Regions from separate parts of the Cellulomonas sp. ICMP 17802 genome, predicted to be linked through region 1. Evidence: predicted binding sites of a transcription regulator. Region 1 holds the regulator's gene; the other holds the start of a gene.
The links. The regulator HrcA, encoded in region 1, represses chaperone genes, less so after heat shock. The targets are predictions, from matches to a motif close to TTNGCACTCGNNNNNNNCGAGTGCNAA.
Positions count from the first base shown of each region.

Region 2: a site for HrcA is predicted at 11,471-11,497, ahead of AB5970_RS06595 (Hsp20/alpha crystallin family protein). Genes of this name have one in related genera too.

Region 1 covers NZ_JBGFQZ010000041.1:18,657-24,536, reverse strand. Annotated here, with positions in the region: partial or broken gene AB5970_RS18110 (hypothetical protein) at 1-351, shown strand, start outside; gene AB5970_RS18105 (DUF3097 domain-containing protein) at 399-1,256, opposite strand; gene hrcA (heat-inducible transcriptional repressor HrcA) at 1,406-2,428, shown strand; gene dnaJ (molecular chaperone DnaJ) at 2,482-3,609, shown strand; gene AB5970_RS18090 (16S rRNA (uracil(1498)-N(3))-methyltransferase) at 3,632-4,390, shown strand; gene AB5970_RS18085 (PhoH family protein) at 4,496-5,494, shown strand; gene ybeY (rRNA maturation RNase YbeY) at 5,502-5,880, shown strand, end outside.
Region 2 covers NZ_JBGFQZ010000004.1:75,031-88,528, forward strand. Annotated here, with positions in the region: gene AB5970_RS06520 (glycosyltransferase family 39 protein) at 1-1,425, shown strand, start outside; gene AB5970_RS06525 (ABC transporter permease) at 1,434-2,240, opposite strand; gene AB5970_RS06530 (ABC transporter permease) at 2,237-3,130, opposite strand; gene AB5970_RS06535 (ABC transporter substrate-binding protein) at 3,135-4,346, opposite strand; gene AB5970_RS06540 (ABC transporter ATP-binding protein) at 4,373-5,434, opposite strand; gene AB5970_RS06545 (hypothetical protein) at 5,701-5,994, shown strand; gene AB5970_RS06550 (flavodoxin domain-containing protein) at 6,046-6,534, opposite strand; gene AB5970_RS06555 (MarR family winged helix-turn-helix transcriptional regulator) at 6,639-7,145, opposite strand; gene AB5970_RS06560 (EamA family transporter) at 7,185-8,114, shown strand; gene AB5970_RS06565 (nitroreductase family deazaflavin-dependent oxidoreductase) at 8,092-8,670, opposite strand; gene AB5970_RS06570 (GNAT family N-acetyltransferase) at 8,579-9,067, shown strand; gene AB5970_RS06575 (hypothetical protein) at 9,064-9,645, shown strand; gene AB5970_RS06580 (hypothetical protein) at 9,656-9,802, opposite strand; gene AB5970_RS06585 (hypothetical protein) at 9,976-10,167, opposite strand; gene AB5970_RS06590 (metallophosphoesterase family protein) at 10,278-10,787, opposite strand; gene AB5970_RS06595 (Hsp20/alpha crystallin family protein) at 10,942-11,382, opposite strand; gene AB5970_RS06600 (TOPRIM nucleotidyl transferase/hydrolase domain-containing protein) at 11,539-12,180, opposite strand; gene AB5970_RS06605 (alpha/beta hydrolase fold domain-containing protein) at 12,241-13,188, opposite strand; gene AB5970_RS06610 (glycoside hydrolase family 1 protein) at 13,185-13,498, opposite strand, start outside.

The sequences.
Region 1 (5,880 bases):
GAGCCCGGGCCGGTCATCCTGACGGCCCTGATCCTCGCGCTGGTCAACGCGGTGCTGAACGCCGTCCCGTTCTTCGGCGGGCTGGCGGCGCTGGTGGTGAACTTCCTGCTGCTGTTCACCTTCTGGTTCGTCATCGACAAGCACCTCGAGCCGGTGGACGCCATCAAGGCCAGCTACCAGCTGGTCACGGCGAACCTGTCGACGACGATCCTGTTCTACCTGCTCGCGATCGTGGTCGTCATCGCGGGCGCGATCCTCTGCGGCGTGGGCCTGCTCGTCGCGGTGCCCGTCGTCCTGCTGGCGACGGCGTTCCTGTTCAAGCGGCTGCTCGGCGACCCGATCGCGGCCTGAGCACGCGCGTGCCGTGCCCGGCCGGGGATGTCCCCGGCCGGGCACGGTCACGTCGTGACGAAGTCGATGAGCTCCTCGACGCGGCCCAGCAGGCTGGGCTCGAGATCGGCGTAGCTGCGCACCGAGCGCAGGATCCGCTGCCACGCGCGCGCGACGTCGGCCTGCTCGTCGGCGGGCCAGCCGAGCTCGCGCAGGATGCCGTGCTTCCACTCGGTGCCGCGCTCGATGACGGGCCACGCCGACAGGCCGACGCGCTCCGGCCGGACGGCCTGCCACACGTCGACGTAGGGGTGCCCGAGCACGAGGACAGAGCCGGCGGGGTGCCCGCGCACGGCGTCCGCGGCGATCCGGCTCTCCTTCGAGCCGGTGACCAGGTGGTCCACGAGCACCCCGACGCGGCGGTCGGGCCCGGGACCGAAGTCACGGAGGGCGTCGGCCAGGTTGTCGACGCCGTCCAGCAGCTCGACCACGACGCCCTCGAGCCGCAGGTCGTCGCCCCAGACCTTCTCCACCAGCTCGGCGTCGTGCTTGCCCTCGACCCAGATCCGGCTGCCGCGCGCCACGCGGGCGCGGGCGTCGTGCACCGCGACGGAGCCCGAGGCCGTGCGGGTCGGTCGTGCGGGCGCCGGGGCGCGGACGGGCGCCGTGAGGGCGACGGGCTCGCCGTCGAGCCAGAAGCCCCGGCCCAGCGGGAAGGTGCGGGTGCGGCCGCGGCGGTCCTCGAGGACGACCACGTGCTGGCCGCCGGACTTCTCGACGCGGACGACCGCGCCGACCCACCCCGTGGTGACCTCCTCGACCACCAGGCCGGTCTCGGCGGGCTGCGGGCGGCTGGTGCGGGCGGGTCGGTGGTGCGTCGAGCCGGAGCCCCCGAGCACGTCCGAGCCGTAGCGGTCGTCGTTCACCCGGGCAGCGTAGAGGGGTGCGCGGCCCGCGCCGGGCAGCCGCCCCGTGGGTGTCGGCTCCGCGGCGTAGCATTGGCACTCCCGCGCGGGGAGTGCTACCCCGGCCGGGGCTGGGCGGGGCAGGACCACCCGACGACGGAGGAGGCGACATGAGCGAGGACCGGCGGCTGGACGTGCTGCGCGCGATCGTCGAGGACTACGTCGCCACCAAGGAGCCCGTGGGCTCGCGCGCGCTGGTCGAGCGGCACGCGCTCGGCGTCTCGCCCGCGACCATCCGCAACGACATGGCCGCGCTCGAGGAGGGCGGCTACATCGCCCAGCCGCACACGTCGGCCGGTCGCGTGCCGACGGACAAGGGCTACCGGCTGTTCGTCGACCAGCTCTCGACCGTCAAGCCGCTGTCCAGCCCCGAACGTCGGGCCATCGGCGCGTTCCTCGAGAGCGCGCAGGACCTGGACGACGTGGTCGACCGCGCCGTGCGCCTCATCGCGCAGCTGACGCAGCAGGTCGCCGTCGTGCAGTACCCGTCGCTGCGCCGGTCGGCGCTGCGGCACGTCGAGCTGGTCCCGGTCGGGGCGCGGCACCTGCTCGTGGTCCTCATCACCGACACCGGCCGGGTCGAGCAGCGCACGCTCGAGCTCGGCGCGGACGTCGACCCGGCGGTCGTCGCGCGCCTGCGGTCCCGCCTCAACGTCAGCGCGGCCGGGCGCCGGCTCTCCGAGCTGCCGGTGGCGCTGGGCGAGCTCTCCGCCGCCTTCGCCCCTGGGGACCAGGCGCTCGTGGCGGCGGTCGTCGACGTCGTCGAGGAGACGCTGGCGCAGGAGAGCGAGGAACGCGTCGTGCTCGCCGGCACCGCCAACCTCGCGCGCGCCGGCGGCACGGACGTGCGGTCGATCGGCGCGGTCCTCGAGGCGCTCGAGGAGCAGGTGGTGCTGCTGCGCCTGTTCTCGGAGATGGCGGAGGACTCGGCCACGGTGGCCGTGCGCATCGGCCGCGAGAACCAGCACGACGGGCTGTTCGAGACCAGCTTCGTGACCACCGGCTACGGCGACGAGGGCGGGGGGTCCGTGGCCCGCCTGGGCTCCATCGGCCCGCTGCGGATGGACTACCCCGGCACCATGTCGGCGGTCCGCGCGGTCGCCCGCTACCTGACGCGCATCCTCGCGCAATGACCCTGTCAACCAGTGACCCTGTCAACGACAGCTGGAAGTGAGCACCCCCTCCCGTGACCGACTACTACGAGGTCCTCGGCGTCCCGCGTGACGCCAGCCCCGAGCAGATCAAGAAGGCGTACCGCAAGCTCGCGCGCGAGCACCACCCCGACGTCGCCGGCGCGGACGGTGGTTCCGAGGACACGTTCAAGGACGTGTCGCGGGCGTACGACGTGCTCGGCAACCCCGAGAAGCGCCGGGCGTACGACCTCGGCGGCGACCCGTCCTCGCCCGGCGGGGGGATGGGCGGCGGCTTCGGCTTCCAGGACATCTTCGAGACGTTCTTCGGAGCGGCGACCGGTGCCGCGCAGCAGCGCGGGCCGATCCCGCGCGCCCGGCGCGGGCAGGACGCGCTCGTCCGGCTCGACCTCGACCTGGCGGACGTCACCTTCGGCGTCCACAAGGACGTGCTGGTCGACACCGCGGTGCTCTGCCCGACCTGCAGCGGCTCGTGCTGCCGGCCGGGGACGTCGCCGCGCACCTGCGAGGTCTGCGGGGGACGCGGCTCGGTCCAGCGGGTCGCGCGGTCGTTCCTCGGCCAGGTCATGACCACGCAGCCCTGCGCCGCGTGCCACGGGTTCGGCACCGTCATCCCCGAGCCCTGCACGGAGTGCTCCGGCGAGGGTCGGGTCCGGTCCCGCCGCACGCTCAGCGTCGACGTCCCCGCGGGGGTCGACACGGGCACCCGGATCAAGCTGACGGGGCAGGGCGAGGTCGGCCCGGCCGGCGGCCCAGCGGGCGACGTCTACCTCGAGGTGCGCGAGCGCAAGCACGACACGTTCGTGCGGCGCGGCGACGACCTGCACGCGACGCTCGAGGTCCCCATGACGGCGGCGGCGCTGGGCACGGTGCTCACGCTCGACACCCTCGACGGCGCCCAGGAGGTCGACCTGCGACCGGGCACCCAGCCGGCCCAGGTGGTGACCCTCAAGGGCCTCGGCGTCGGCCACCTGCACGGCACCGGCCGCGGCGACCTGCACGTCCACGTCGAGGTGCACGTGCCGACGGCGATGGACGAGGAGCAGGCCGAGCTGCTGCGGCGGCTGGCCACGCTGCGGGGCGAGGAGCGTCCGGAGGCGCGGCTCGCCGCGTCGAACACGGGCGTGTTCGCCAAGCTGCGCGACAAGCTCTCGGGCCGCTGAGCATGCCGGCGCCGGCCGCGTCATGAGCGCGCCCGTCTTCCTCGCCGACCCCGGCTCGCTCGACGCGGTGGCCGACGGCGGCACGTACCTGCTCGGAGGGACCGAGGGTCGGCACGCCGGCGTCGTGCAGCGCCGCGGACCGGGCGAGCGCGTGGACGTGGTCGACGGCGCCGGGGTGCGCCTGGTCGGCGTCGTCGGAGCCGTGACCGCCGACGGCGTGCTCGTCCAGGTGCAGCGCAGGGTGGTCGAGCCGCGACCCCAGGTCGCGCTGGTGCTCGTGCAGGCGCTGGCCAAGGGCGACCGGGACGAGATGGCGATCGAGGCGGCCACGGAGGTCGGCGTCGACGCGGTGGTGCCGTGGCAGGCAGAGCGGTCGATCGTCGTGTGGCGCGGTGACCGGGCCGCCAAGAGCCGGGCGCGCTGGCTCGGCACGGTCCGGGCGGCCGCCAAGCAGTCGCGGCGGGCGCACGTGCCCGACGTCGGTGTCGCCCTCGACGGCCGCGGCCTGGTCGAGCGCGTCCGGGATGTCGTGGCGGCCGGCGGCGCCGCGCTCGTGCTGCACGAGGACGCGACCGAGGCCATCGCGGCCGTGGGCCTGCCCGACGTGGGGGAGTGCCTGGTGGTGGTCGGACCCGAGGGCGGGATCGGCGACGCCGAGCTCGCCCGGCTGGTCGAGGCGGGGGCGCGCGCCGTCCGCCTCGGGCCGCACGTGCTGCGGACGTCGACCGCGGGCCCCGTGGCCCTGGCCCTGCTGGCCCAGCGGCTGGGACGCTGGGGCTGACGCGGGGATTGGTGTGGGCACCGCCTCGTAGACTGTCGGTGTCCGTCCCGCACGCCCGCACCTGACGGCATCTGAGCAAAGGAGCGCACGGCGCACGCCGAGCACATGGCCGAGTCCACATCCGCACCGCGCTCCTCTGGCACGCCCGCGCGCGTCGAGCACAGGATCAGCGTCCCCTCCGAGGTCTCCATGGTCGAGCTCCTCGGCCTGCGGGACGAGGTGCTCCGCACCATCGAGTCCGGGTTCACCACGGTCGACATCCACGTCCGCGGCAACGAGGTCACGCTCGCCGGCCCTGTCGGCGACGTGGCTCTGGTGTCCCGGCTGGTCGACGAGCTGGTCGAGATGGCGGCGGGCGGCACGCCGCTGACCCCCGACGTCGTCACCCGGTCCGTCGCCATGCTCACCGCCGCGTCGACCGCCCGGCCGGCGGCCGTGCTGTCGTTCAACATCCTCACCGGCCGCGGCCGCACCATCCGCGCCAAGACGTCCGGCCAGAAGGACTACGTCGACGCGATCGACCGGCACACCGTGACGTTCGGCATCGGGCCCGCGGGCACCGGCAAGACGTATCTCGCGATGGCCAAGGCCGTGCAGGCGCTGCAGGACCGCAAGGTGCACCGGATCGTGCTCACGCGGCCCGCGGTCGAGGCGGGCGAGCGGCTCGGCTTCCTGCCCGGCAACCTCTCGGACAAGATCGACCCCTACCTGCGGCCGCTGTACGACGCGCTGCACGACATGGTCGACGCCGAGTCCATCCCGCGGCTCATGGAGGCGGGGACCATCGAGGTGGCCCCGCTGGCCTACATGCGCGGCCGCACGCTGAACGACGCGTTCATCATCCTCGACGAGGCGCAGAACACCTCCGTCGAGCAGATGAAGATGTTCCTCACCCGGCTGGGCTTCGGCTCCAAGGTCGTGGTGACGGGCGACATCACGCAGGTCGACCTGCCCTCGTCGCAGACGTCCGGGCTGCGCGTGGTCGAGCAGATCCTCGCGGGCGTCGAGGACGTCGCCTTCTGCCGCCTGACGTCGTCGGACGTGGTCCGGCACCGCCTGGTCAGCGACATCATCGACGCGTACGCGCGCTGGGACAGGAGCTGAGGCGGCCATGAGCGTCGAGGTCAACAACGAGTCCGGGTACGACGTCGACGAGGCGGAGTTCGCCGCCCTGGCGCGCTACGTGCTCGACGAGATGCACGTGCACCCGCAGACGGACGTGTCGATCCTGCTCGTCGGCACCGACGTGATGACCGACCTGCACGTGAAGTGGATGGACGAGCCCGGCCCCACCGACGTGCTGTCCTTCCCGATGGACGAGCTGCGCCCCGGACGAGAGGGCGACCCGACCCCGGCCGGCCTGCTGGGCGACGTCGTGCTCTGCCCCGAGGTCGCCGCGCAGCAGGCGCGCACCGCGGGTCACTCGACGGCGGAGGAGCTGCTGCTCCTGACCACCCACGGGATCCTGCACCTGCTCGGCTACGACCACG
Region 2 (13,498 bases), on a different contig from region 1:
GCCGTCCGCTGGCGGCTGGTCGGTGGTGCGCAGGGCCTGAGGTCGTACCACGGGTACGACGACGGCGTGTACTTCGCGTCGGCCATGTCGTTCGTGCACGGCGCCGTGCCGTACCGCGACTTCCTCCTGCTGCACCCGCCCGGGATCATGCTCGCGCTCGCCCCGTTCGCGGCCCTCGCCCACTGGACCAGCGACTCCACCGCGTTCGCGGCCGCGCGCGTCGCCTTCATCCTGGTGGGCGCGGCGAGCACCGTGCTGGTCACCCGGATCGCGCGCCGCTGGGGCACGGTCGCCGCCGTGGTCGCCGGGGTCCTGTACGCGCTGTCGTCCGCCGCGGCCTACGCCGACCGGCTCACGCTGCTCGAGCCCCTGGGCACGCTCACCCTGCTCGGTGCCGTCGTGCTGCTGCTGCGCGCCGCCGAGTCGCGCGTCCCGGCCCGCTGGCAGTGGGCCGCCGGCGCCGTCCTCGGCCTGGGCGTCGTAGTGAAGATCTGGGCCGTCGTCCCGGCCGCGATCGTCGTCGCGTGGCAGCTGTGGACCCAGGGGCGCCGACCGGCGCTGCGGACGGGCGTCGGGGCCCTCGTTTCGACGGCCGTCGTGGTCGCTCCCTTCGCGGTCCTGGCGGGCCCGCGCATGTTCCGGCTGGTGGTCCAGGACCAGCTGGGCAGGCCGCGCGAGCACACGAGCACCGTGGCGCGGCTCGGCAGCATCACGGGCGTGGACGTGACCGTGGTGCCGGGGACCGATCCGCTGCGGACCGTGCTCGTCGCGCTCGTCCTGGCCGGGATCGCCGCCGCGGCCGTGGTGGCGTGGCGCGGTGCCCGCGGCCGGCTCTGGGTCGTGCTGCTGGTCGTCCAGTCCGGGGTCCTGCTGGCCTCCCCCAGCTATCTCCCCCACTACGCGGCCTACCCGGCGCCGGCCCTCGTGCTCGTGGTCGCCGCGGCGGTCTCGCTCGTCCCGGCACCGTCCCGGCTGGCCGTCGCGACCGCGACCTGCCTGGCCCTCGGGCTGGTCGGCGGCGCGCTCGCCCCGGCGCCCCAGGCCTCGTTCCCGGCCGCGCAGATCCGGGAGCGGCTGCCCGAGCAGGGGTGTGTGCGGTCCGACTCCCCCGCGGCGCTCGTGCTGCTCGACGTCTACTCGCGCGACCTGGCCCGGGGGTGCGACGTCCCCGTCGACCTGTCCGGCCAGACCTACGACGAGGGCTCGCGCGACGCGCAGGGCCGGCCTGTGCCCCGCGTGGAGAACCAGCAGTGGCAGCACGCCGCCGTGCGGTACCTGACGTCGGGGGCGGCCACCGTGCTCGCCCGCGGGACCGGCAACGGCTTCGACGCGGAGACCACCGAGGAGCTGCACGAGCTCACGACGGTCTACCACCTGCACGGCGTCCGGCTGCTGCTGCCCGGGGCCGCGACGGACGACGACTGAGCCGGTCGTCAGATGCGGCCGCCGCCGGTGGACTCCCCGGCGACCTTCTGGCTCAGGTAGATCGGCACGATGGACGCGAGCACGAGCACGGCGGCGACCACGTTGACCACCGGGCCCTGGTTGGGGCGGGAGAGGTTCTGGAAGATCCAGATGGGCAGCGTGGTCACGCCGGGCGGCGCGGTGAACAGGGTCACCACGATCTCGTCGAACGAGAGCCCGAACGCGAGCAGCGCCCCGGCCACCATGGCCCCGCGCAGCAGCGGGAAGGTGACCAGCCGGAACGTGGTGAACGTGTCGGCGCCGAGGTCCATGGACGCCTCCTCGGGGCTGGTGCCCATCCGACGCAGGCGCGCCAGCACGTTGTTGTAGACGACGACGATGCAGAAGGTCGCGTGCGCGATGGCCACGGTCCAGATCGACAGCTCGAGCCCGAGGAACGTGCGGAACCCGGTGCGGAACGCCAGCGCGGTGACGATGCCCGGCAGGGCGATGGGCAGCACCACCAGCAGGGAGAGGGTGTGCCGCCCGAAGAAGGTGTACCGCCCGAGGGCGAACGCCAGCAGGGTGCCCAGCACGAGGGCGACGGCGGTCGCGACGATGCCGACCTCGATCGACGTGAGCACCGCGGACCGGACGCTGTGATTGCCGAACGTCGCCGTCCACCAGTGCGTCGTGAACTCCTGGGGCGGCCACGCGAACACCGTGCTCGCGTTGAACGAGTTGATGACGATGACGCCGAGCGGCACGTAGATGAACGCCAGCCCGAACAGCATCATCAGGCCGAAGGTCCAGCGGGCGCGGCGGGAGTTCCTCACAGGTTGTCCAGAGCTCCCGTCCGCCGCACCAGCGCCAGGTAGATCACCATGATCACGACCGGGATCAGGGCGATCGCCGCCGCGAACGGCAGGCTGCTGGTGTAGTTCTGGTAGACGATGTTGCCGAGCATCTGGGTGCGCCCGCCGACGATCTGCACCGTGATGTAGTCGCCCAGGCTGAGCGAGAACGTGAACACGGAGCCGGCCACGATCGACGGGTACACCAGGGGCACGACGACGCTGCGCACGGTGCGGCCGGGCCGGGCGCCCAGGTCGCCCGAGGCGTCGAGCAGGCTGTCGGGCATCCGGTCCAGGCCCGCGTAGACCGGCAGGATCATGTACGGCAGCCACAGGTAGGTGAGCGTGAGGATCGTCGCCGCGACTCCGTACCCGGGGCCGTCAAGCCCGATCGGCGCCAGCAGCCACGCGAGCACCCCGGTCTCCGGCTGGACCATCGCCTGCCACGCGTAGATCTTCACCAGGTACGACGCCCACAGCGGGGTGACGACGAGGGCGACGAGCAGCCCCCGCCAGCGCGGCTGCGCCACCTTGGCCATGAAGAACGCCATCGGGAAGCCGAGCAGGGTGCACAGCACCGTGACGGAGGCCGCGATGCCGATCGTCCGCACCGTCGCCTGCAGGTAGGCGGGGTCGGACAGGACGTCCTCGACGTTCTGCAGCGTGAACGTGCGGACGACCTCGTTGGTGAACTCGTCGACCGAGAAGAACGCCGTGGCCAGCAGCGCCAGCAGGGCCGAGAGGTAGACGAGCACGAGCCATGTCGTCGGCAGCGCCAGGAGCCCGGCCAGGCGCAGCCGCGGGCGCCGGAAGAGGGCGGCCGAGAGCCGGCGTCCACCCGAGGTGGACGCCGGCCGCGCGACCGTCGTCATCCGGTCAGCCGTTCTTGACGCTGCTCCACGCCTTGCCCCACTCCGCGTACGGGATGCACTTGACGTCGGTGCGCCCGTCGAGGCAGTCGGACTGCGGCGTCGACCAGAACCAGATCTTCGAGAAGTAGCTCTCGTCGTCGGCGTGGAAGGTGTCGCAGTGCGCCGGGTCGGTGGTCAGCGCGCACGCCTTGGTGTTGGCGGGGGCCTCGCCGAACCACTCCGCGATCTGCGCCTGCACGTCGGGGTTGGTCACCCAGTTCATCCACTCGTACGCGCAGTTCGGGTGCGGCGACTTGGCGTCGACCATCCACGTGTCGGCCCACCCCGTGGCGCCCTCCTTGGGCAGCACGGACTCGACCGGGGCGGCGTCGCCCTTGGCCAGGTTGATGATGATCTGCCACGTCGAGCCGACCTCGGTGCTGCCGTTCTCGAGCGCCTTCTGCGCGTCGGCGTAGCTGGCCCAGTAGCTCGACACCTGCGGCTGTTGCGCGGTGAGCAGCGCGACGGCGGCGTCGAACTGGTCCTTGTCCAGCGCGTACGGGTTGGTGATCTTCAGGTCCGGCTGCGTGGACATCAGGTACACGGCCGCGGCGGCGATGCCGTCGGTCGGCGAGTCGTAGTCGGTGATCTTGCCGGCGTACGGGGAGTCGGGCTCGAAGACCACGCTCCAGGAGTCGGGGGCCGGGTCGACCTTGTCGGTGCGGTAGCCCAGCAGCTGGGCGCCCCAGCCGTGCGGCATCCCGTACGCCGTGCCGCCCACCGAGTTCCAGGCCTGCATCTTCTGGAAGTCGGGCACGTCGCCGTAGTTGGTGAGCAGGTCGGTGTTCACCGGTGCGACCTTGCCCGCGTAGATCATGCGCAGCGACGAGTCGCCCGACGCCGAGACGACGTCGAAGTCGCCGGTGCCCATCTTCTCGAACATGCTGTCGGAGGTGTCGGCCACCTGGACGTTCGCGGTACAGCCGGTCTTCTGCTCGAACGGCGTGACCCAGTCGACGGCCGGATCGGTGGACCCGTCCTCGGCGTAGCCGGCCCACGCCAGGATGTTGACCTCGCCCTCGCCGTCGCCCAGCGAGCTCAGCGCGTCCATGGCCGGCGGGGTCGCCCGGCTCGAGCCGCCGCCACCGCCACCTCCGTCGGACGTCCCGCAGGCGGCCAGGGCGAGCCCCGCCGCTGCGCCGACCGCCACGAACCGCAGCAGACGTAGGTGCTTCATCGTCGTCTCCTTCGTTCTTCGCTGGCTCACGGCAGGGGGGTGTCTGCCGCGGGGGTCCTCACCTCGAACTCGTGCTCCTTCGCCCAGACCAGCAGCACGCGCGCGCCGCGCACGTCCTGCACGTCCATCGAGGAGGTCTGCTGGTTCTGCCGCAGCGCCACGAGCGTCGCGCCGGCGTCCAGGTCCACCAGGAACCGCGTGGCCGAGCCGACGTACACGACCTCACGCACCGTGCCGGGCGCCCCGTCCTCGCCCGGGCCGGGGACGGCGTCGGGGGCCGCGATCCGGATCTTCTCCGGCCGCACCGACCACGTGCCCGTCCGCCCGAGCACCTGTTCCGCCACCCGGTCCACCAGCAGGTTCGAGGTGCCGACGAAGCCGGCGACGAACGGCGTGGCCGGCTTCTCGTAGACCTCCGCCGGCGACCCCACCTGCTCGATCCGCCCGCCGGAGAAGACGGCGATGCGGTCCGACATCGTCAACGCCTCCTCCTGGTCGTGCGTGACGAACAGGAACGTGATGCCCACCTGGCGCTGGATCGCCTTGAGCTCGACCTGCATCTGCTCGCGCAGCTTGAGGTCGAGCGCGCCGAGCGGCTCGTCCAGCAGCAGCACGCGCGGACGGTTGACCAGCGCGCGGGCGAGCGCGACGCGCTGACGCTGGCCACCCGACAGCTGCGCGGGCTTGCGCGCGCCGTACCCGCCCAGCCGCACGCTCTCGAGGGCCTCGAGCGCGCGCGCGGTGCGCTCCTTGCGGCCGACCTTCTTCACGCGCAGTCCGTAGGCGATGTTGTCGAGCACGCTCATGTGCGGGAACAGCGCGTAGTCCTGGAACACGGTGTTGACGTCCCGCTCGAACGGCGCCCGCCGGGTCACGTCCACGCCCGCCAGCTCGACGGTGCCCGCCGTGGGCAGCTCGAACCCGGCGATCATCCGCAGCACGGTCGTCTTGCCCGACCCGGACGGGCCCAGCAGCGTCATGAACTCGCCGTCGCGCACGTCGAGGTCCACCCCGTCCACCGCGACGACGTCCCCGAACTCCTTGCGCACGGCGCGCAGCCGGACAGCGACGACCTCGGAGTCCGCCATCGCCGCAGCCCCTCTCCCGTGGCTGTTGCCTCCCACGACCGCCGATATCGCAGCCGTTTCGACGGAACTTAGCGGAAATCCGTTGCGCCGACGCCCCCCTGCGTTACGAATCGGTTGCAGTCGTCGCGGCCGTGGGCGATCGGGACGGGCCGCGCGGGACGTCTGCCCGGGCGGTCGCGCGTGCTTCGGCGCACAGTGGGGTCATTGACCGGGATCCCGGCCGGCCACCGACGACCGGCGGGGATCGGACCACGAAGGAGAGCAGCATGAGCGAGCACGAGTCGCACGAGCTCGACACCACCGAGGCGGAACGGATCCGGTCCGACCGGATCGTCGAGCCGGCCGGCAGCGAGGTCGACGAGCCGGACGTGCACACCACCGAGGCCGAGAAGATCCGGGCCGCCGGCCTGGGCGAGCCGGTCACGCACGTCGAGACGGTCGGCACGACCGAGGGCGTGCGGCTGCGGTCCGACCAGATCGACGAGCCGTTCCAGCCCTCCGCCGCCGACGTGGACGTGACCACCGACGCCGAGAAGATCCGACCCGACGACCCGCACTGATCGTCCGGCCGCCGGGGGCGCGTCCTCGACGCACCCCCGGCGGCGACGGCGTCAGGCGCGCAGCTGGGCGTCCACCTCGTCGACCCACCGGGCGACGTGGTCCGCGTCGCGCCAGTCGCCGGACTTGTTCTTGGCCATCGCCGCGGCCGGGAAGCCCTTGGCGTCGGGCAGCAGCCGACCGCCGAAGGTCTCCACGCCCCGCGCGCCGATCTTGTCGGCGGCGTTCCGCACGTGCGAGACCGGCGGGATGTCCTTGGTCTCCGCCGTGGTGTCCAGAGGACCCGTCGCGACGAGCCAGACGGGCAGCTGCACGAGGCGCGCGGCCAGGCGCTTGATCAGCGCGCGGGCGTCCTTGTGCCAGCGGCCCGCGTACAGCGCGCCGGCCACGACGACCGCATCGACGTCCTCGAGGTCCTCGACGTCGGCGGCCGGGCGCACGATCGCGTCGTACCCCTTGTCGCGGAAGTCCTCGCCGATCATCTCGGCGAGCCCCTGCGTGCCACCCCGGAAGGTTCCATAGGCGACCAGGACGCGCGTCATGATGTCCTCCTTCGGACGTTCGACAACCCCGCGCCGTCCGCGGGCACCCGTCGATCGTCCCGCCGGTGCTGCCACCAGGGCAGGGCCGGAAGTCCCGGGCGGCCTCAGGGCTCGTCGGCGGGGGGCGGCTCGAACTGCGCGAGCCAGCGGCGCAGGATGCGCTCGAGCTGCGCGACGTCGTCCGGGTCGAGCACGTCGAGCAGCCGCCGCTCGTTGGCCAGGTGCGCGCCGAAGGCCGCGTCGATCACGTCCTTGCCCTGCGCCGTCAGCGCGACCACCCGGCCGCGCCCGTCGACCTCGCTGGGCCGGCGCGTGACCAGGCCCGCGCGCTCCAGCCGGTCGATGCGCTTGGTCATCCCGCCTGACGTCACCAGCGTGTTCTCCGCCAGGTCGCCCGGCGTCCGCTCGTAGGGCTCGCCGGCGCGGCGCAGCGTGGCCAGCACGTCGAAGTCCCCCTCCCCCAGACCGTGCTCGCGGTACACGGCCACCAGCTCGGCGGTGAGGTGGCCGGCGACGCGGTGCAGCCGGCCGATCACCCCCTGCGGCCGGACGTCCAGGTCGGGTCGCTCGCGGCTCCACGCCTGCTGGATGAGATCGAGTCGGTCGGTCACCCCTCGACTCTATCTTCCTGGGAAGATATGGTCTCTTCCATGGAAGACAACCCGGTGCGCTGGTCGGTGGTCACGGCGTTCGCGCCGCTCGCCTGGGGAACCACGTACTACGTCACCCGGCACGCCCTGCCCGCCGACGCACCCCTGTGGGGCGCCGTGCTGCGCGCGCTGCCCGCCGGGCTCCTGCTGCTGGTGGTCGCGAGGCGCCTGCCCCGCGGATCGTGGTGGTGGCGCGCGGTGGTGCTGGGCACGCTGAACATGGGCGCGTTCTTCGCGCTCGTCTACGTCGCGGCCCAGGCGTTGCCGACGAGCGTCGCGACGACCGTGATGGCGACGTCCCCCGTCGCGATGATGCTCGTCGCGTGGGCCCTCCTCGCGCAGCGACCGCGCGTGCTGGGCCTGGCCGGCGCGGTGCTGGGCCTGCTCGGCGTCGCGGCGATGCTGCTGACCGGCGGCACGGACGTCGACGCCCTCGGCGTCCTGGCGTCGGTCGCGGCCATGCTCATGTCGAGCCTCGGGTTCGTCCTGGCCACCCGGTGGAGCGGCGGCGCGGACGTGGTCGCCACCACGGCGTGGCAGCTGCTCGGGGGCGGGCTGGTGCTCGTGCCGTTCGCCGTCGCGGTCGAGGGCGGACCGCCGGCCCTCGACGGCCGCGCGCTGCTCGGCTTCGCGTACGTGTCGCTCGTCGCCACCGCGGTCGCGTACCTCGCCTGGTTCGCCGGCCTGCGGCACCTGCCCGCCGGCACCGTCGGGCTGCTCGGGCTGCTCAACCCGGTCGCGGGCGTGCTGCTCGGCGTCCTCGTCGCCGGCGAGGTGCTCACGGGCGCCCAGCTGCTCGGCGTGCTCGTGGTCCTGGTCGGGGTGCTGCTCGGGCAACCCGCCCTGCAGGCTCGCCTCGCCCGGCGGAAGGCCGTCGCCGGCGAGGTCAGGGCCGGCGTGGCCGACGTCAGGGCGCGTCAGCCGGTGTGATCTCGATCAGCGGGCTCTGCACCATCATCAGCTCGACGTCGTCGCGACCCCACTGCCGGGCCGCCGCCTCGATCAGGGGCCGCCGCTCCGCCGGATCGTCGACCACCCGGGCCAGCGCGGGCACGTCGGCCGACACGCCGCGCTTGAGGTGGACCACGACGTGCGGGTCGGCGGCCACGTTGTGCACCCACGCGCGCGTGCGGGGCGACGGCATGCCGGAGATGAACAGCCGCCCGTCGAGGTCGTGCAGGAAGATCTCGATGCGCCGGGGCTCTCCGGTGCGCCGTCCGGTCGTGGTCAGGTCGATCACCTGGCTGCGGTGCAGGGCACTGGCGACAGAGGCATCCACGGCGGGCTCCCGACGATCGGTGGAGCGATCCTGCCACGACGTCGGCGGGTGTGCCGACGATGGCACGATGTGCACGATCGTCTCCGTCATCGCCAACCAGAGGAGCAACCGGCGCATGCCCCTGACGACACCCGGGCTCACCGTGAGCATCGACGACCCGCAGTCCGCCGACGTGCTGGCGCTGCTCGGCGAGCACCTCACGGACATGTACGCCACGTCCCCCGCCGAGTCCGTGCACGCGCTCGACCCGACCGCGCTCGCGGCGCCCGGCATCACGTTCTGGACCGCGCGCGACGGCTCGGGCGCCCTGCTCGGCTGCGCCGCCCTGAAGCGGCTGGGCCCGACGGACGCCGAGCTCAAGTCGATGCGCACCGCGACGGCTGCGCGGGGGCGTGGCGTCGGCGGGGCCGTCCTCGCGCACGTCCTCGCCGAGGCGGGCCGGCGCGGGATCCGGACCGTGCACCTCGAGACCGGGACGCAGGACTACTTCGCGCCCGCCCGCCGGCTCTACGAGCGCGCCGGGTTCGTCGCGTGCCCGCCGTTCGCCGACTACGTGCTCGACCCGCACAGCGCGTTCTACCGGCTCACGCTGCCCCGGCCGTGACCGGGGAGCCGGACCGGCCGGACCTGCCCGACGGGCGGGTGTCGGTCGTGTGGGCTCTGGTCGGCGAGGGCGGGCACGTCGTGCGCCGGACCAGCCACTGGTGGGAGGTCGCGGTCGCCGCGCGCCAGCACCGGCCGCCGCGCGCGCTGTACCACGCGGCGCTCGAGCTCGTCGTGGACGACGAGGTCGTCGTCCTCGAGATGACGCCGCGGTGGGGCCGGGCCGCGGCCGGCGCCCGCGAGGTCGTCGCCACCGGACCCGTCGGCGCCCGCTGGCTGGGCCGGTCCCGGCTGTTCCGCTACGAGGTCCGGTTCACCCGGCCGGGCACGCCGGCGGACCCCGGCGCCACGGTGGTGGGCCGGGGACCCGAGGCGGTGGCGGCCGTGCTCGCGGCGGCGCCCGGGGTCCCCCGCCTCACGTGGGGACGCCAGGTCCGGTCGGCGCGCGACATGTGGACGTCGAACTCGGTGGTGTCGTGGGTGCTCGCCGACGTCGGCCTGCTGGGTGACCTCGGCCCGCCCGGATCCGGGCTCGCGCCGGGGTGGGACGCGGGCGTCGCCGTGCGGGCCGGGGGCTGAGCGCCGGGGGTCAGGCGCCGGTGTCCTCGCCCTCGGCGGGCTCGCTCGCGTGCTCGCGCACCTCGGGGCTGGGGTCGACGGACTCGGCACCCTCGGCCGGCTCCTCGGCGTGCTCGCGGGTCTCGTCGTCGGGGAGCGGCGGGGTGTCGGTGCTCATCGGTGCGTCCTCCTCCGGGGCGCGCCCCTCGGCGGCGCCGTCGGTCCGACCGTACGCCCGCGACGCGGACGCCGCCCGGCGTCACTCGTCCGCCAGGTGCTCCTTGCCCCACAGGGCCGCGCTCGTGCGGTCCGTCACGCCGATCTGGCGGAACACGTGGCCCACGTGCACCTCTACCGCCGGAGCGCCGAGCGCGCGCGGCCGGCCACGCCCTCGATCGTGCGCAGCCCGCGCGAGCCGAACGTCGGACCCGCGGCCCGGCGCTCGAGGCGCTCCGCCATCCTGCGCGAGAGCGACGAGACCACCGGCAGCAGCACGGCGATCATGAGGAACAGGCGCACCCGCCGCAGGATCAGGACCCACACGGTGACCTCCCGGAGTCGGCGCCCACGCGGGCGACCGGTCGTCTGTCGAGCTCGGCGCCCGCTGCCCGACGCCGCGCTCCATGGTGCGGGCGGACACGGCCGGCCGCACCTCAGGGCGCGGGCCGCTCCACCGGGTGCAGCACGACCTCGCCGAGCCGGCCGTCCCGGACGGACGCCGTCATGAAGGTGGCGACCGGCTGCCGGCGCCGGTCGGTCGGCGACCCCGGGTTGAGCAGCCGCATTCCGCGCGGCGTCACGGTGTCCCAGGGGATGTGGCTGTGGCCGAACACCAGGACGTCGAGCCCCGGGTGCTCGGCGTCGCACCGCCGCTCCCTTCCCGTGGCCTGCCCGGTCTCGTGCACGACGCCGAGCCGCAGACCGTCGAGCTCCAGCCGAGCGACCAGCGGGAGCCGACGCCGGAGGGCCGGTCCGTCGTTGTTGCCCCAGCACCCCACCACCCGGCGGGCCCGTGCCTCCAGATCGTCGAGCACCCGCTCGGACACCCAGTCACCGGCGTGGATCACCACGTCGGCCTCGTCGACGGCCGCCCACACCGCGGAGGGCAGGTCACGCGCGCGGCCCGGGATGTGCGTGTCGGCGAGCAGGACGAGCCGGGTCATGGGTCCTCCTCGACGGTGGCTCCCGACCGTACCTGCGTCGAGCTGCGGCCCGCCGGTGACGGCAGGGGCGCGGGGGCGCGGCTCGCCCGCACAGGACGTCCCGGGCCCCGCGACAGCGCTCTCGCTGCTCGTCGCGCCCCTGCCGTCAGGTGGGTCAGGCGCTCGCCTCGGCACCCGACGTGATCTGGGTGGCGTCGCCGCCGTGCTGCACCTCGATGCGCCGCGGCTTGGCCTCCTCGGCGACCGGGATGCTCAGGGTGAGGACGCCGTCGGCGTACGTGGCCGAGATCGCGTCGAGCGCGAGCCCGCGGCCCACGCTGAGCTGCCGGGCGTAGGTGCCCGTCGGCCGCTCCTTGGCCAACCACTGCGCGTCGCTCTCGGTGTGCGCGGTCCGCTGCGCCCGGATGGTCAGGGTGCGGTCCTCGACGTTCACGTCGATCGAGCCCGGGTCCGCCCCCGGCAGGTCGACGTGGAGGACGTAGTGGTCGCCAGACCGGTAGAGATCGATGGGCATCGTCGCCGACGAGCGGTCGGCGGTGAGCATCTGCCCGAACAGCCGGTCGAACTCCTGGAACGGGTCGAATCGCGTAGCCATGACCCTCACCTCCCTCGTGTCGGGGCACCGGGCGGTCCGGGCCCCGGGTGCTGTCCGGCTCGGCGCCGGACTGGCTACAGCAGAAGGATTAGCACTCTGCGGTGCAGAGTGCCAGTGGTCTTTCGCGCCGTTCACCGGCGGCGAACGCGTGCGGCCTCACACCGCGCCGAGCAGCTCCTCCAGCGGCCGGGGCAGGGTGTCCGCGCGTGCCGCCGCCTCGACGAGCAGGCGCGCGTACCGCAGCTTCCGACGCGACCCGCTGCCCAGGAACCGGCGCAGCTGCGCGCCCGGGTCCTGCCCGCGCCACGCGGGCTGGTTCTGCAGCGACCGGAACGATCCGAGGTCACCCTGGGCCTCGACCACCGCCTCGACCCCCGCGACGCCCACGGCCCGGACCAGCTCGTCCTCCAGGTCCTCGACGCACACGAAGAGCCCGAGCTGGCCGACGCCGGCGTCGGTCAGCGCGCGCCGGACGACCTCCTCCTCGCGCCGGTCGCAGAGGGCCGCGAGCGGCACCGCGCCGGCGCCGCGACGGCCGAGCACGGCCAGGAACGGGCGGATCGCGTGCGCCCCACCGATCGGGACGACCACCACCCGCTCGGCGTCGAGGTCGCGACCACGCCCGCGCGCCGCCGTCTCGATCGCGATCTGGTCGCTGATGCCCTCGACGACCACCAGCGCGGCGGCGCCGTCCAGCCGGGCGACGGCGCCGGCGGTCGCCCGGACGGGCGCGCCCGGGCCGCTGGGGTACCCGTCCAGCGCCCGCCGCGCGAGCTCGCGACGATCGGTGACGTCCACGGTGCGTCCTGGGTCAGAGGGTCAGCGGTGCCCGACGCCTGGATCGTCCCACGCGTGACCTCAGGACGTGCGGCGCAGGTGCTCGCTCATCACCCCCAGCGACGCGAGCGCGGCGGGCAGGCCCGGCACGTTCAGGTGTCCGTGCGGTGCACCCGTCGCGGCGTCCTCGACCACCGTCACACCGGCCGCGCGCAGGTCGGCAACGAGCCGCTCCCCCGACGGCAGCAGGTCGTCGTACTCGCACAGCGACACGACGGTCGGCGGCAGCCCCTCCAGACGACCGTCGCCCGGGAACGCGTACGGCACGGACGCCGGGTGGGGGCCGAGGTAGTTGCGGTTGAGGAACCGGGTGGCCTCCGGGGTGAACCGCAGGACCGACGGCAGGGTCGCCATCCGCAGCGCCAGCTCGGGTGACCCGGCGGGGACGGGGTCGTGCACGACCGGGTACGCCAGCAGGACCGCGCTCGCCGCGGGGCCGCCCTCGTCGCGCAGCCGCTGGGCCACGCCGAGGGCGAGGTTCGCGCCGGCGCTCGCGCCGCCGATCGCCCACGGGGCGCCCGCGGGCAGCAGGTCGGACGCCGTCGCGGCCCAGGCGAAGGCGGCGTGCACGTCGTCGTGCGGCACGGGGAAGTGGACGCCCCCGTGGCACAGGCGGTAGTCGACCGAGACCACCGTCGCGCCCACCCGGGAGGCCAGCTCGCGCGCGACGACGTCCGCCTCGGGCATGTCGCGGTCGCCCGAGATGAACGCCCCGCCGTGCATCCAGACGAGGCCGACGGGTGCGGCCGGATGGTCGGCGGGTCGGTACACGCGCACCGGGACCGGCCCGTGCGGGCCCGGGGCCACGTGCTCCTCGACCACCGCGGTCGGCGCCCGGTAGTCGCCGACGGGCGCGAAGAACCCGTCGAAGCGGGCGATGTCCTCCGGCGACGGCGCGCCCGCCCCGAGGTCGGGCATGCCGTCGAGCAGCGCGAGCCGGCCGGCCAGCTCGGCCACCAGCGCGCTCACAGGTCCGCCCCGTGGGACCGCGCGATGGCGGCGTAGACGCCCGCGCTGGGCTTCGCGGTGCGGACGAAGGTCTCCCGGTCCACGGAGTGCAGGCCCAGCTGCTGGCCGTAGCCGAAGATCCACTCGAAGTTGTCCATCAGCGTCCAGTGCAGGTAGCCGAGCACCGGGACACCGTCGTCGATCGCGTCGAGGAGGCCCGAGAGCGACGGGGCGAGGAACGCCGCGCGGAACGCGTCGTCGTGCGTGGACATGCCGTGCTCGGTCACCAGCACCGGGACGCCCGCCCGCTCGTAGGCGAACCGCACGGCGC